2 linked regions of the Aquabacterium sp. OR-4 genome follow. The protein of the gene in region 2 interacts with the protein of the main gene of each other region in a pairwise test. Links are inferred from orthologs where the notes say so. Each region holds a gene or a part of one and is shown on either strand. Other genes may lie near its edges.

What was found. The genes of interacting proteins can lie anywhere in the genome.
Region 1: the proteins of N4G63_RS09895 (region 2) and N4G63_RS06810 interact in binary tests that used the Escherichia coli proteins (3 or more experiments, as listed by UniProt). The link is inferred for Aquabacterium sp. OR-4 from one-to-one orthologs.

Annotation. Positions count from the first base shown.
Region 1 is NZ_JAOCQD020000001.1:1,603,773-1,607,504, reverse strand. The notes cover bases 789-3,732. They hold N4G63_RS06810 (ABC-F family ATP-binding cassette domain-containing protein), read right to left. Parts: upstream 3,330-3,732; coding sequence 1,248-3,329; downstream 789-1,247. Other genes in these bases: N4G63_RS06805 (alcohol dehydrogenase catalytic domain-containing protein), read right to left, coding at 3,486-3,732; N4G63_RS06815 (MarR family winged helix-turn-helix transcriptional regulator), read right to left, coding at 789-1,134. In the rest of the region: N4G63_RS06820 (organic hydroperoxide resistance protein), read right to left, coding at 1-434; more of N4G63_RS06815, read right to left, coding at 517-788. UniProt on the Escherichia coli protein: Genetic data indicate it may be involved in ribosome assembly or function.
Region 2 is NZ_JAOCQD020000001.1:2,273,566-2,281,337, forward strand. Bases 2,589-6,020 are described here. They hold N4G63_RS09895 (2-oxoglutarate dehydrogenase E1 component), read right to left. Parts: upstream 5,645-6,020; coding sequence 2,789-5,644; downstream 2,589-2,788. Other genes in these bases: odhB (2-oxoglutarate dehydrogenase complex dihydrolipoyllysine-residue succinyltransferase), read right to left, coding at 2,589-2,671; N4G63_RS09900 (hypothetical protein), read left to right, coding at 5,946-6,020. In the rest of the region: lpdA (dihydrolipoyl dehydrogenase), read right to left, coding at 1-877; N4G63_RS09885 (PspC domain-containing protein), read right to left, coding at 918-1,235; more of odhB, read right to left, coding at 1,391-2,588; more of N4G63_RS09900, read left to right, coding at 6,021-6,362; N4G63_RS09905 (ABC transporter substrate-binding protein), read left to right, coding at 6,491-7,772. UniProt on the Escherichia coli protein: E1 component of the 2-oxoglutarate dehydrogenase (OGDH) complex which catalyzes the decarboxylation of 2-oxoglutarate, the first step in the conversion of 2-oxoglutarate to succinyl-CoA and CO(2).

The DNA of each region.
Region 1 (3,732 bases), 670 kb from region 2 along the record:
CAGGCCACGGTCAGCGTCACGTCCACATTGCCGCGGGTGGCGTTGCTGTAGGGGCACACCTCGTGGGCGGTGGCCACCAGGGCCTCGAGCTCGGCACGGTCCATGCCCGGCACCGAGATGCGCATGGCCACGCTGATGGCGAAGGCGCCGGCCTTGCCGGTCATCGGGCCGATGCCGACCTCGCTGGTGATGCTCACCTCGGCCGGCAGGCGCTTGCCCTGGCGGCCGGCCACGGCCTTCATCGCACCGATGAAGCAGGCCGAGTAGCCGGCGGCAAACAGCTGCTCGGGGTTGGTGCCGGCGCCGTCGTCGCCACCCAGGGCCTTGGGCGTGGACAGCGTGGCCTTCAGGCGGCCGTCGTTGCTTTCGATGGTGCCGGCGCGGCCGCCGGTGGCGGTGGCGGTGGCGGTGTACAGGGCGGTGTCGATGGCCATGGTGCAGATCCTTCGTGCAGGGGTTGGACAAGAAAGGCCGGGCTGGGCCAGGCTGACCGCCAGTGGCGGTGCAGCGCTGGCCTCAGGCCGCGGCGGGCGGAGAAACCTGGGGGGCGGGCGGGCGCGAGCGCTCGGGGGCCGGGCCGTGGGCTGCTGGCATGGGCTGGCCTTGCAACTGGCCATGCAATTGGCCATGCAGTTGATCGCGCAATTGCGTCAGGCGCGTGGTGAGCGTGGTGATCTCGGCCAGGTCGCAGGCCATGGCGCAGGCGATGGCCTGGGGCACGGCCACGGCCCGGGCCTGCAGCGCACGGCCCGCGGGGCTGAGCTGCAGCAGCACGCGGCGCTCGTCGGCCGCGTCGCGCAGGCGCTGCAGCAGGCCCTGGGCCTCGAGCCGCTTGAGCAGCGGCGTGAGCGTGCCCGAATCAAGCTGCAGCCGCTCGCCCAGCTGCGAGACGCCGAGGCCGTCGCCCTCCCACAGCACCAGCATCACCAGGTACTGGGGGTAGGTCAGGCCCAGCGGGTCGAGCAGGGGCTTGTAGGTCTTGGTCATGGCCAGCGAGGCCGAGTACAGCGCAAAGCACAGCTGATGGTCCAGCGCCAGCCAGGCCGCGGCGTCGGGCGTGCTGGCGTCGGGCGTACTGGTGGCCGCCGCAGCGGTGGGCTGCGTAGGGGCGGAGCGGTGGCGGCGCGACGGCATGGGCGTGAATGTAGCGGGCAATTCAATTGCACACAACCTAAATGGGCATTCAAAAGGCCGAGGCCCCGCGCTGGCGCGCAGGGGCGTCGGCCTCGGTTCGGCCTGTCTGCCGATCAGCCGCCCAGCGTGGCGTTGATGGCCTCGATCTGGCCTTGCAGCTCGAGCCAGCGCTCTTCCTGCATCGCCACCTCGGCGGCGATGTGGTTGAGGCGCCGGCCCATCTCGGCCAGGTCAGCGGCCGAGACGCCGGCGGCCGCCAGCCGGGTTTCGAGCGCGGCCTTCTCCTGGCCCAGCTTCTCGAGCCGCGCGTCGATCTGCAGCAGCTCGTTGCGCAGCGGGCGGGTCTTGTTGGCCAGCTCGCTGCGTGCCTGGGCGGCAGCCTTGCGGTCGTCGCGGCGGTTGCCGTTGTCCACCACCTTGGCGGCTGGTGCGGCAGTGGCGGCGCCCCCCTTGCCGCTGCCCTTGGGCTCGGCGCTGCCGCTCACCGTGCTGGCCAGCACCGGCCGCGGCGGCGGCGGCGGCTCCTGGCCGCGGGCCACGGCGCGGCTCACCTCGAGCAGCCATTTCTGGTAGTCGTCGAGGTCGCCGTCAAAGGGTTCCACGCCGCCGGAGGTGACCAGCCAGAACTCGTCGCACACCTCGCGCAGCAGTGCACGGTCGTGGCTCACCAGCAGCACCGTGCCTTCAAATTCATTCAGCGCGATCGACAGCGCCTCGCGGGTGCTCAGGTCGAGGTGGTTGGTGGGTTCGTCCAGCAGCAGCAGATTGGGTTTCTGCCAGACGATGGTGGCCATCACCAGGCGCGCGCGCTCGCCGCCCGACAGCGTGCCCACCTTCTGGTGAACCATGTCGCCGGTGAAGCGGAACTGGCCGAGAAAGTTGCGCAGCTCCTGCTCGCGCGCGCCCTGGCCGCCGGCGCCCAGCTCGCGGGCCAGGCGCACCATGCGCTGCAGCGGCGTGTCGTCTTCACTCAGCAGATCCAGCTCCTGCTGCGCGAAGTAGCCGATGGCCAGGCCCTTGCCCTCGGTGAGCGTGCCCTCGATCGGCTGCAGCGCATGGGCGATGGTCTTGACCAGCGTCGACTTGCCCTGGCCGTTGGCACCCAGGATGCCGATGCGCTGGCCGGCCAGCACCGTGCGGTTGATGTTGCGCACGATCACTTTTGCTGCCGCCGGAGCGACGGCCCCCTCGGCAGGCGTGTCGGCGGACTCGCCGACCGGGGGCGCCATGTAGCCGCAGACCAGGTCGCGCATGGTCAGCATCGGGTTGGGCAGGTTGCCGGGCTCGCGGAAGTTGAACTCGAACTCGCTGTCGGCCAGCACCGGCGCCAGCTTTTCCATGCGCGCCAGCGCCTTGACCCGGCTCTGCGCCTGCTTGGCCTTGCTGGCCTTGGCCTTGAAGCGGTCGATGAAGCGCTGCAGCTGGGCCATTTTCTCCTGCTGACGGCCAAAGGCCGCGGCCTGCTGCGACATGCGCTCGGCGCGCATTTCCTCGAAGGTGGTGTAGTTGCCGCCGTAGCGGGTGAGCCGGGCCTCATCCAGGTGCAGCGTGACCTTGGTGATGGCGTCGAGAAACTCGCGGTCGTGGCTGATCACGATCATCAGCCCGGCAAAGCGCTTGAGCCAGCCTTCCAGCCACACCAGCGCATCCAGGTCCAGGTGGTTGGTGGGTTCGTCGAGCAGCAGCAGGTCGGCCGGGCACATCAGGGCGCGGGCCAGCTGCAGGCGCATGCGCCAGCCGCCCGAGAAGCTGTTCACCGGCGCGTCGAGCTGCGCGATCTTGAAGCCCAGGCCCAGCAGCAGGGCCTGCGCGCGGGCGCGGGCGTCAAAGGTGCCGGCCTGCTCGAGCGCCATGTGCGCCTCGGCGATGGCATGGCCGTCGCCGCTGAGCTCGGCGGCCTCGAGCAGCTGGCGCGCCTCGAGCAGCGGGATGTCGCCATCGAGCACGAACTCGGTGGCCGGCTGCTCGGTCTCGGGCATGTGCTGGGCCACCTCGCCCAGACGCCAGGTGGGCGGGCGCTCGGCATCGCCGGCATCGGCCTGCAGGCGGCCGGCCAGCAGCGCGAACAGGCTGGACTTGCCGGCGCCATTGCGGCCGACCAGGCCCACATGCTCGCCGGGATTGAGGGTGACGCTGGCGTCTTGCAGCACCACCTTGACGCCGCGGCGCAGCGTGAGATTTTTCAACTGGATCATCGGGAACGGGTCCGCCGGGGCGGCCTCTGCGAGAAGGGGAAAAGGATCAGGTGACCTCAGCGCCGCCGGGCCGCGCCAAGGGCTGAGCGCCGCCAGGGTCACGAAGCGGCCCTTCGCAGGGCCGCGGGGGCAGGCGCGCTGCGAGGCGGGGCCTGCTCATGCCAGGTCGAGCACCACACGGGCGCTGATGCGGCCGGCGCGCATGTCGTCGAGCACGGCGTTCACCTCGGCCAGCGGGCGCTGCTGGCTGTGGCAGTGCAGCTGGCCGGCAGCGGCCATGGCCAGCGTGGCGCGGATGTCGTCGCGCGTGCCGATGCTGGAGCCGACGATGCGGAACTCGCCGCCCACCAGCTGCAGCGCGGCAAAGCTCAGCGGCTCGGGCGGCAGGCCCACCACGGCCAGC
Region 2 (7,772 bases):
CCTCGGGGTTCAGACCGGTGGTGTGCGGCACGCGGCCGATCGAGACGATCAGCTTCTCGACCTCGAGCGACTGGGCCTCGCCCTTGGCGTCGGTGTAGGCGATGCTGACGCCCTTCTTGCCGCTCTTGATCTCGCCCACCTTCACGCCGAACTGGAACTTCAGGCCCTGCTTGGTGAAGCACTTCAGCGCCTCCTTGGCCACCGCCTCGTCGGCAGCGCCCAGGAAACCGGGCATGGCTTCGAGGATGGTCACCTCGGCGCCCAGGCGGCGCCACACCGAGCCCATCTCCAGGCCGATGACGCCCGAGCCGATCACGCCCAGGCTCTTGGGGGTGGCACCGATGCGCAGCGCGCCGTCGTTGCTGAGGATCTTGTCTTCGTCAAAGGGGACGCCGGGCAGCGCGCGGGCGCTGGAGCCGGTGGCGATGATGACGTGCTTGGCGGTCAGCGTCTCGTTGGCGGCGCCGGTGACGGTGATCTCGTAGCCGCCATCCACCGCCTTGGCAAAGCTGCCGCGGCCGTGGAAGAACGACACCTTGTTCTTCTTGAACAGGTACAGGATGCCGTCGTTGTTCTGCTTCACCACGGCGGCCTTGCGGGCCACCATCTTGGCCACGTCCATCTTCACTTCGCCCACGCTGATGCCGTGGTCGCCGAAGTGGTGCAGCGCGTGCTCGTAGTGCTCGCTGCTCTGCAGCAGGGCCTTGCTGGGAATGCAGCCGACGTTGGTGCAGGTGCCGCCGGGCGCGGGGCCGCCCTTGTCGTTTTGCGAATCGTCGATGCAGGCGACGTTGAAACCCAGCTGCGCGGCGCGGATCGCGCCGATGTAGCCACCAGGGCCGGCGCCGATCACGACGACATCGAATTGCTTGGACATGATGAGAGTTTGGTTGCGCTGCGGCGGATGGCGTGCGGCCTCAATCGGCCGGCACGAAGATCCACAGCAGCAGGTAGACGAGCAGACCGGCGCCGCCCCACAGGAACAGCACCGCGAAGATCAGGCGCCAGGCCCAGCTGTCCAGGCCCGTGACGCGGGCCAGGCCGCCGCACACGCCGCCCAGCCATTTGTCGCCGAGCGAGCGGCGCAAGGCGTTGACCGCGGCCACGCCAGGCGGCGTGGGCGGCACGCTGCCGCCATCGAGCAAGCGCTGTTTGGCCCGCTGGAACTCGTCATCCGACAGCACGCCACGGGCGCGCAGGTCGTCGAGCTTGGCAAGGTCATCGGCGATCGACATGGCGGTGCCTTGTGCGTTGCAGCCTGGTCAGAGGGCTGAAGGTCGCAGGAACCGTCGCGAGCCGCCCGAGGCCGTGCCGAGCAGCGCAGCCGTACACCCGTACGGCGAGCAGCGCAGGCGCGAGGCCGGGAGGCGCAGCAGGTCCATGCGTGCCTTCAGATGTCGAACAGCAGGCGCGACGGGTCTTCCAGCGCGTCCTTCATCGTCACCAGGCCCAGCACGGCTTCGCGGCCGTCGATGATGCGGTGGTCGTAGCTCATCGCCAGGTAGTTCATCGGGCGCACCACGATCTGGCCGTTCTCGACCACGGCGCGGTCCTTGGTGGCGTGCACACCCAGGATGGCGCTTTGCGGCGGGTTGATGATGGGCGTGGACAGCATCGAGCCGAAGGTGCCGCCATTGCTGATCGAGAAGGTGCCGCCGGTCAGCTCTTCGATGCCCAGCTTGCCGTCCTTGGCCTTCTGGCCGAACTCGGCGATCTTCTTCTCGATGTCGGCAAAGCTCATCTGGTCGGCATTGCGGATCACCGGCACCACCAGGCCGCGCGGCGAACCCACCGCAATGCCGATGTCGAAGTAGCCGTGGTAGACGATGTCGTTGCCATCGACCGAGGCGTTGAGCACCGGGTACTTCTTGAGGGCAGCCACCGCCGCCTTCACGAAGAAGCTCATGAAGCCCAGCTTGACGCCATGCTCCTTCTCGAACTTGTCCTGGAACTTCTTGCGCATCTCCATCACCGGGGCCATGTTGACCTCGTTGAAGGTGGTCAGGATGGCATTGGTGGACTGGCTCTGCACCAGGCGCTCGGCGATGCGCGCGCGCAGGCGCGACATCGGCACGCGCTGCTCGGGGCGCTCGCCCAGGTTCATGGCCACCGGTGCGGCCACCTGCTGCAGCGCGGGCTTGGCGGCCGGGGCGGCCAGCGGCGCAGCGGCGGGTGCCGGCGCGGCCTTGGGTGCGGCAGCCCCGGTGGCCACGGCGGCCAGCACATCACCCTTGGTGACGCGGCCGTCCTTGCCGGTACCGGCCACGCTGCCGGCGGCCAGGCCGTTGTCGGCCATCAGCTTGGCGGCGGCGGGCATGGCCACGTCGCTCTTGCTGCCACCGGTGGCGGCGGCAGCGGCGGCCGGGGCGGCAGCTGCCGCGGGCGCCGGTGCGGCGGCGGCCGCAGCCGGGGCGGCGGCGCCGGCCTTGGCGTCGCTGTCGATGCGGGCGATGACCTGGTCGCTGACCACGGTGCCGCCATCACCCACCACCAGCTCGGCCAGCACGCCGGCCGAGGGCGCCGGCACTTCCAGCACCACCTTGTCGGTCTCGATCTCGATCAGGATCTCGTCGATGGCCACGGCCTCGCCGGGCTTCTTCTTCCACTGCAGCAGGGTGGCTTCGGCCACCGACTCGGACAGCTGCGGAACCTTGACTTCTACGATTGCCATTTTTTTGACTCTTGGAATAAGGAGTAGCACACCCAGCGGCCGCCGCGGATCCGGCTATGCCGGTCCGCAGGCGGCGCCCCTGGAGGGGGAAGCGCCTCCGGCGCTTCGGGGGTGGGCCTATTTCGTGAGGATGAAGCCCTTGAGCTTGGCGAAGGCCTGATCCAGCAGCGCCTTCTGTTGCTCCTGGTGCAGGTGGGCATAGCCCACCGCCGGGCTGGCCGAGGCCGGACGGCCGGCGTAGCCGAGCTTCTGGCCGTCGAGCATGTTCTCGTGGATGTAGTGCTGCACGAAGAACCAGGCGCCCTGGTTCTGCGGCTCATCCTGGCACCACACGATGTCGGTGGCGTTCGGATACTTCTTCATCTCGGCCGAGAAGGCCTTGTGCGGGAACGGATAGAGCTGCTCGATGCGCATGATGGCCACATCGGACGCCTTCTTCTCCTCGCGCTTCTTGACCAGGTCGTAGTACACCTTGCCCGAGCAGGCGATGACGCGCTTGACCTTGTCGGCGACGATGGCCTCGTTCTGCTCGGGGATCACCGTCTGGAAGCTGCCGCGGGTGAAGTCGGCCAGCGGGCTGGTGGCGTCCTTGTTACGCAGCAGGCTCTTGGGGGTCATGATGACCAGCGGCTTGCGGAACTGGCGCACGATCTGCCGGCGCAGCAGGTGGAAGATCTGGCTGGCCGAGGTGGGCTGGCAGACCTGCATGTTGTTGTCGGCCGCCAGCTGCATGAAGCGCTCCAGGCGCGCCGAGCTGTGCTCGGGGCCCTGGCCTTCATAGCCGTGCGGCAGCATCATCACCAGACCGTTGGCGCGACCCCACTTCACCTCGCCCGAGGCGATGAACTGGTCGATCACCACCTGCGCGCCGTTGACGAAGTCGCCGAACTGCGCCTCCCACACCACCAGCGCATTCGGCTCGGAGCCGGCATAGCCGTACTCGAAGCCCAGCACCGCCTCTTCGGACAGGATCGAGTCGATCACGACGAAGGGCGCCTGGTTGTCGGCCACATGCTCCAGCGGCACGTAGGTGCCCTCGTCCCACTTCTCGCGCTTCTGGTCGTGGATGACGGCGTGGCGGTGGGTGAAGGTGCCGCGGCCCGAATCCTCGCCCGACAGGCGCACGGCATAGCCGCTGGCCACCAGCGAGGCGAAGGCCATGTGCTCGCCCATGCCCCAGTCGATGTTGACGTCGCCACGGCCCATGGCCGCGCGGTCATCGAACACCTTCTTGACCAGCGGGTGCATGTTCACGCTGGCGGGGATGGTGGTCAGGCGTTCGGACAGGCGCTTCCACTCGGTGAGCGGCAGCGCGGTGTCGGCGGCGTCGGTCCACTTCTTGCCGATGAACGGCGCCCAGTCGACCGCGTACTTGCTCTTGAAGTTGCTGATGACCGGATCGACCGTGTGGCGGCCTTCGTCCATCGCCGCGCGGTAGGCCTTGACCATGTCGTCGCCCAGCGTCTCGCCCATGCCCTGGGCCGACAGCTTGTCGGCGTAGAGCTTGCGCGTGCCGGGGTGGGCACCGATCTTCTTGTACATCAGCGGCTGGGTGAGCGCGGGCGTGTCCTGCTCGTTGTGGCCCAGCTTGCGGAAGCAGATGATGTCGACCACCACGTCCTTGCGGAACGCCAGGCGGAACTCCAGCGCCAGCTGGGTGGCCAGCACCACGGCCTCGGGGTCGTCGCCGTTGACGTGCAGCACCGGGGCCTCGACCATCTTGACGATGTCGGTGCAATACAGCGTCGAGCGCAGGTCGCGCGGGTCGCTGGTGGTGAAGCCGATCTGGTTGTTGATGATCAGGTGCACCGTGCCGCCGGTGGAGTACCCGCGGGTCTCCGACAGCATCAGGGTTTCCTGGTTCACGCCCTGGCCGCCGAAGGCCGAGTCGCCGTGCACCAGCACCGGCAGCACCTGGTCGCCCAGGCGGTCGCCGCGGCGGTCCATGCGCGCGCGCACCGAGCCCTCGACCACCGGGTTCACGATCTCCAGGTGCGAGGGGTTGAAGGCCAGGCTCAGGTGCACCGGGCCGCCCGGGGTGGAGATGTCGGAGCTGAAGCCCTGGTGGTACTTCACGTCACCGGCGGGCAGGTCTTCGGGCGCGGTGTGGTCGAACTCGGCGAACAGATCCTTGGGCATCTTGCCCAGGGTGTTGACCAGCACGTTCAGGCGGCCGCGGTGGGCCATGCCGATGACGATCTCCTGCACGCCCTTGTTGCCGGCCTGCTGGATCAGCTCGTCCATCGCGGCGATGAAGCTCTCGCCACCTTCCAGCGAGAAGCGCTTCTGGCCTACGTACTTGGTGTGCAGGTAGCGCTCCAGGCCTTCGGCCGCGGTCAGGCGGTCGAGGATGTGCTTCTTCTGCGCGGTGTTGAACACCGGCTTGCTGCGGATCGCCTCGAGCTTTTGCTGCCACCAGCGCTTTTGCGTCTGGTCGGTGATGTGCATGAACTCGGCGCCGACGGTGCCGCAATAGGTCTCGCGCAGGGCCTGCAGGATCTCCCGCAGGCTCATGTTCTCGCTCTTGCCGAAGTAAGTGTTCGCGGCGCTGAACGTGATGTCCATGTCGGACTCGCTCAGGTCGTAGAACGCCGGCTCCAGCTCGGGAATCTTGGGGCGCTCGGTGCGCTTGAGCGGATCGAGGTCGGCCCAGCGGGCGCCGATGTTGCGGTAGGCCGCGATCAGGCTCTGCACATGCACCTGCTTGCGCGCCACGGCCAGATCGGCCGAGCTGGCCTTCAGGGCGAAGGCGTTGGCCTTGGCGCGCTGGGCGAAGCTTTCCACCACCGGGGCGTGGGCGACATCGCGGTTGTCCGTGCCATCGACGGCCGGCACGTTCTGCAGATTGTCGAAATAGGCACGCCAGTTGTCCGGCACGCTGCCCGGGTTGTCGAGGTAGGCCTCGTAGAGTTCCTCGACATACGGGGCGTTGCCCCCGAACAGGTACGAGTTGGACCTGTGTTGCTGCATCATCGCTCGCTCACCTTTCACCCCGGTTTCCAGGGCTACGATGGGTTGAAAAACCTTCCGCGGCCCGGCTCGACCGGTTGGCGGATTGCGACCCGCCTTGCTGTTGTCTCGATCGATCGCTCGATCAGCAAGGGGCACGAAAGGACCGTGTTTACTTCATGCGGCGGCACTGTATCACTGTTGGAATGGCCGACGGCGAGCGCATTAAACCTCAGGCAGGCTGTTGCCAGCCTGACAAAAGCGCCGGGCTCACGCCCTGTTTCAGCCGCACCGGCCGGCGGCGGCGCCCGCACACTCGCCCGCCATGACCCTCCCGCCCGGCCCACACGGCACCGGCCCACGCGGCACCGGCCCGGCCGGCAATGACGCGGCCGGCACCTATCCGGTGATCCTGCTGCACGCCGATGCGCCGGCCAAGCCGGCCAGCGGCGCGGCCTGCAATGGCTGCGGCGTGTGCTGTGCCTGGCAGCCCTGCCCGCTGGGCGTGCTGGTGTCCGGCCGCCGCCAGGGCGCCTGCCGGGCGCTGTGGTGGAGCGCGCCGCACCGGCAGTACCGCTGCGCCATGGTGAGCGGCGCCCGGCGCCTGTGGCCCCGGCTGCCGGCGCTGGCCGAGCGCGCCCTGCAAGGCCTGGCGCGGCGCTGGATCGCGGCCGGCGCCGGTTGCGACTGCGACGCCGAGGTCAGCCGCGCCGCCGACGCGCCCGGCGGTTCGCGCGACTGATCGCCCGTCAGTTTGTCCACCCGCCCCTCGGGTGAATACGGGGCCGCAACATGCCCCGCGCCACACCAGGCGGCCGTTTCTGGCACTAGCATGACGGTTTGATTTCACCGGAGCTGCCTTCCATGCGCATGTCCCCTGTACGTACCGCACTGGCCAGCCTTGCGCTGGCTGCCGGCCTGGGCCTGGCCTCGGCGCATGCCGCGCCGCTGCGCTGGGGTGCCCAGAACGACATCCTCACGCTCGATCCGCACAGCCAGAACCACGCCACCACCAACGCGATCCTGATGCACGCGTACGAGGGCCTGGTGCGCTACAACGCCAAGTACGAGGTCGAACCGGCGCTGGCCACCAAGTGGACCTTCGTCACGCCCACCCAGGTGCGCTTCGAGCTGCGCAAGGGCGTGAAATTCCACGACGGCACGCCCTTCGTGGCCGACGACGTGGTGTTCAGCTTCGGCCGCATCAAGCAGCCGCAGGGCACGATGTCGATCTACGTCACCGGCATCAGCGAGGTGAAGAAGGTCGACGAGCACACGGTCGATTTCATCCTGTCCGGCCCCAACCCGATCCTGCTGCGCAACATCGTCGACTTCTTCATCGTCAGCAAGTCCTGGGCTGAGAAGAACCGCAGCGCCAACACCCAGGACTACAAGGCCAAGGAAGAGAACTACGCCTCGCGCAACGTCAACGGCACCGGCCCGTTCCGCATCCTGAGCTGGCAGCCCGAGCAGCGCGTGGCGATGGCCCGCCACGACGGCTGGTGGGACAAGCGCACCAGCAATGTCGACCAGGTGGTGTACACGCCGATCAAGGCCGACAGCACCCGCGTGGCCGCCCTGCTCTCGGGCGACCTGGACATGGTCACCGACGTGCCGCCGCAGGACGTGGCCCGCCTGCGCGCCGACCCCAAGCTCAAGGTGGTGGATGGCGCCGAGGTGCGCACCATCTTCATCGCGCTCGACCAGCACAACGCCGAGCTCAAGCACAGCAGCGTGAAGGGCAAGAACCCGTTCAAGGACAAGCGCGTGCGCGAGGCGCTCGACATCGCCATCGACCGCGAGGCGATCAAGCGCAACGTGATGCGCGGCATGTCGCTGCCCGCCGGCATCCTGGTGGCGCCGGGCGTCAACGGCAACACGGCCGACATCGACAAGCCGCTGGCGGTGAACCTGCCCCGGGCCAAGCAGCTGCTGGCCGAGGCCGGCTATCCCAACGGCTTCGAGTTCCAGCTCAACTGCCCGAACAACCGCTACGTCAACGACGAGAAGATCTGCCTGGCGCTGGCCTCGATGTGGGCCAAGATCGGCGTCAACACCAAGGTGGCGGCCGAGTCGATGAGCACCTTCATCCAGAAGGTGCAGAACTCCGACACCTCGGCCTACATGCTGGGCTGGGGTGTGGCCACCTACG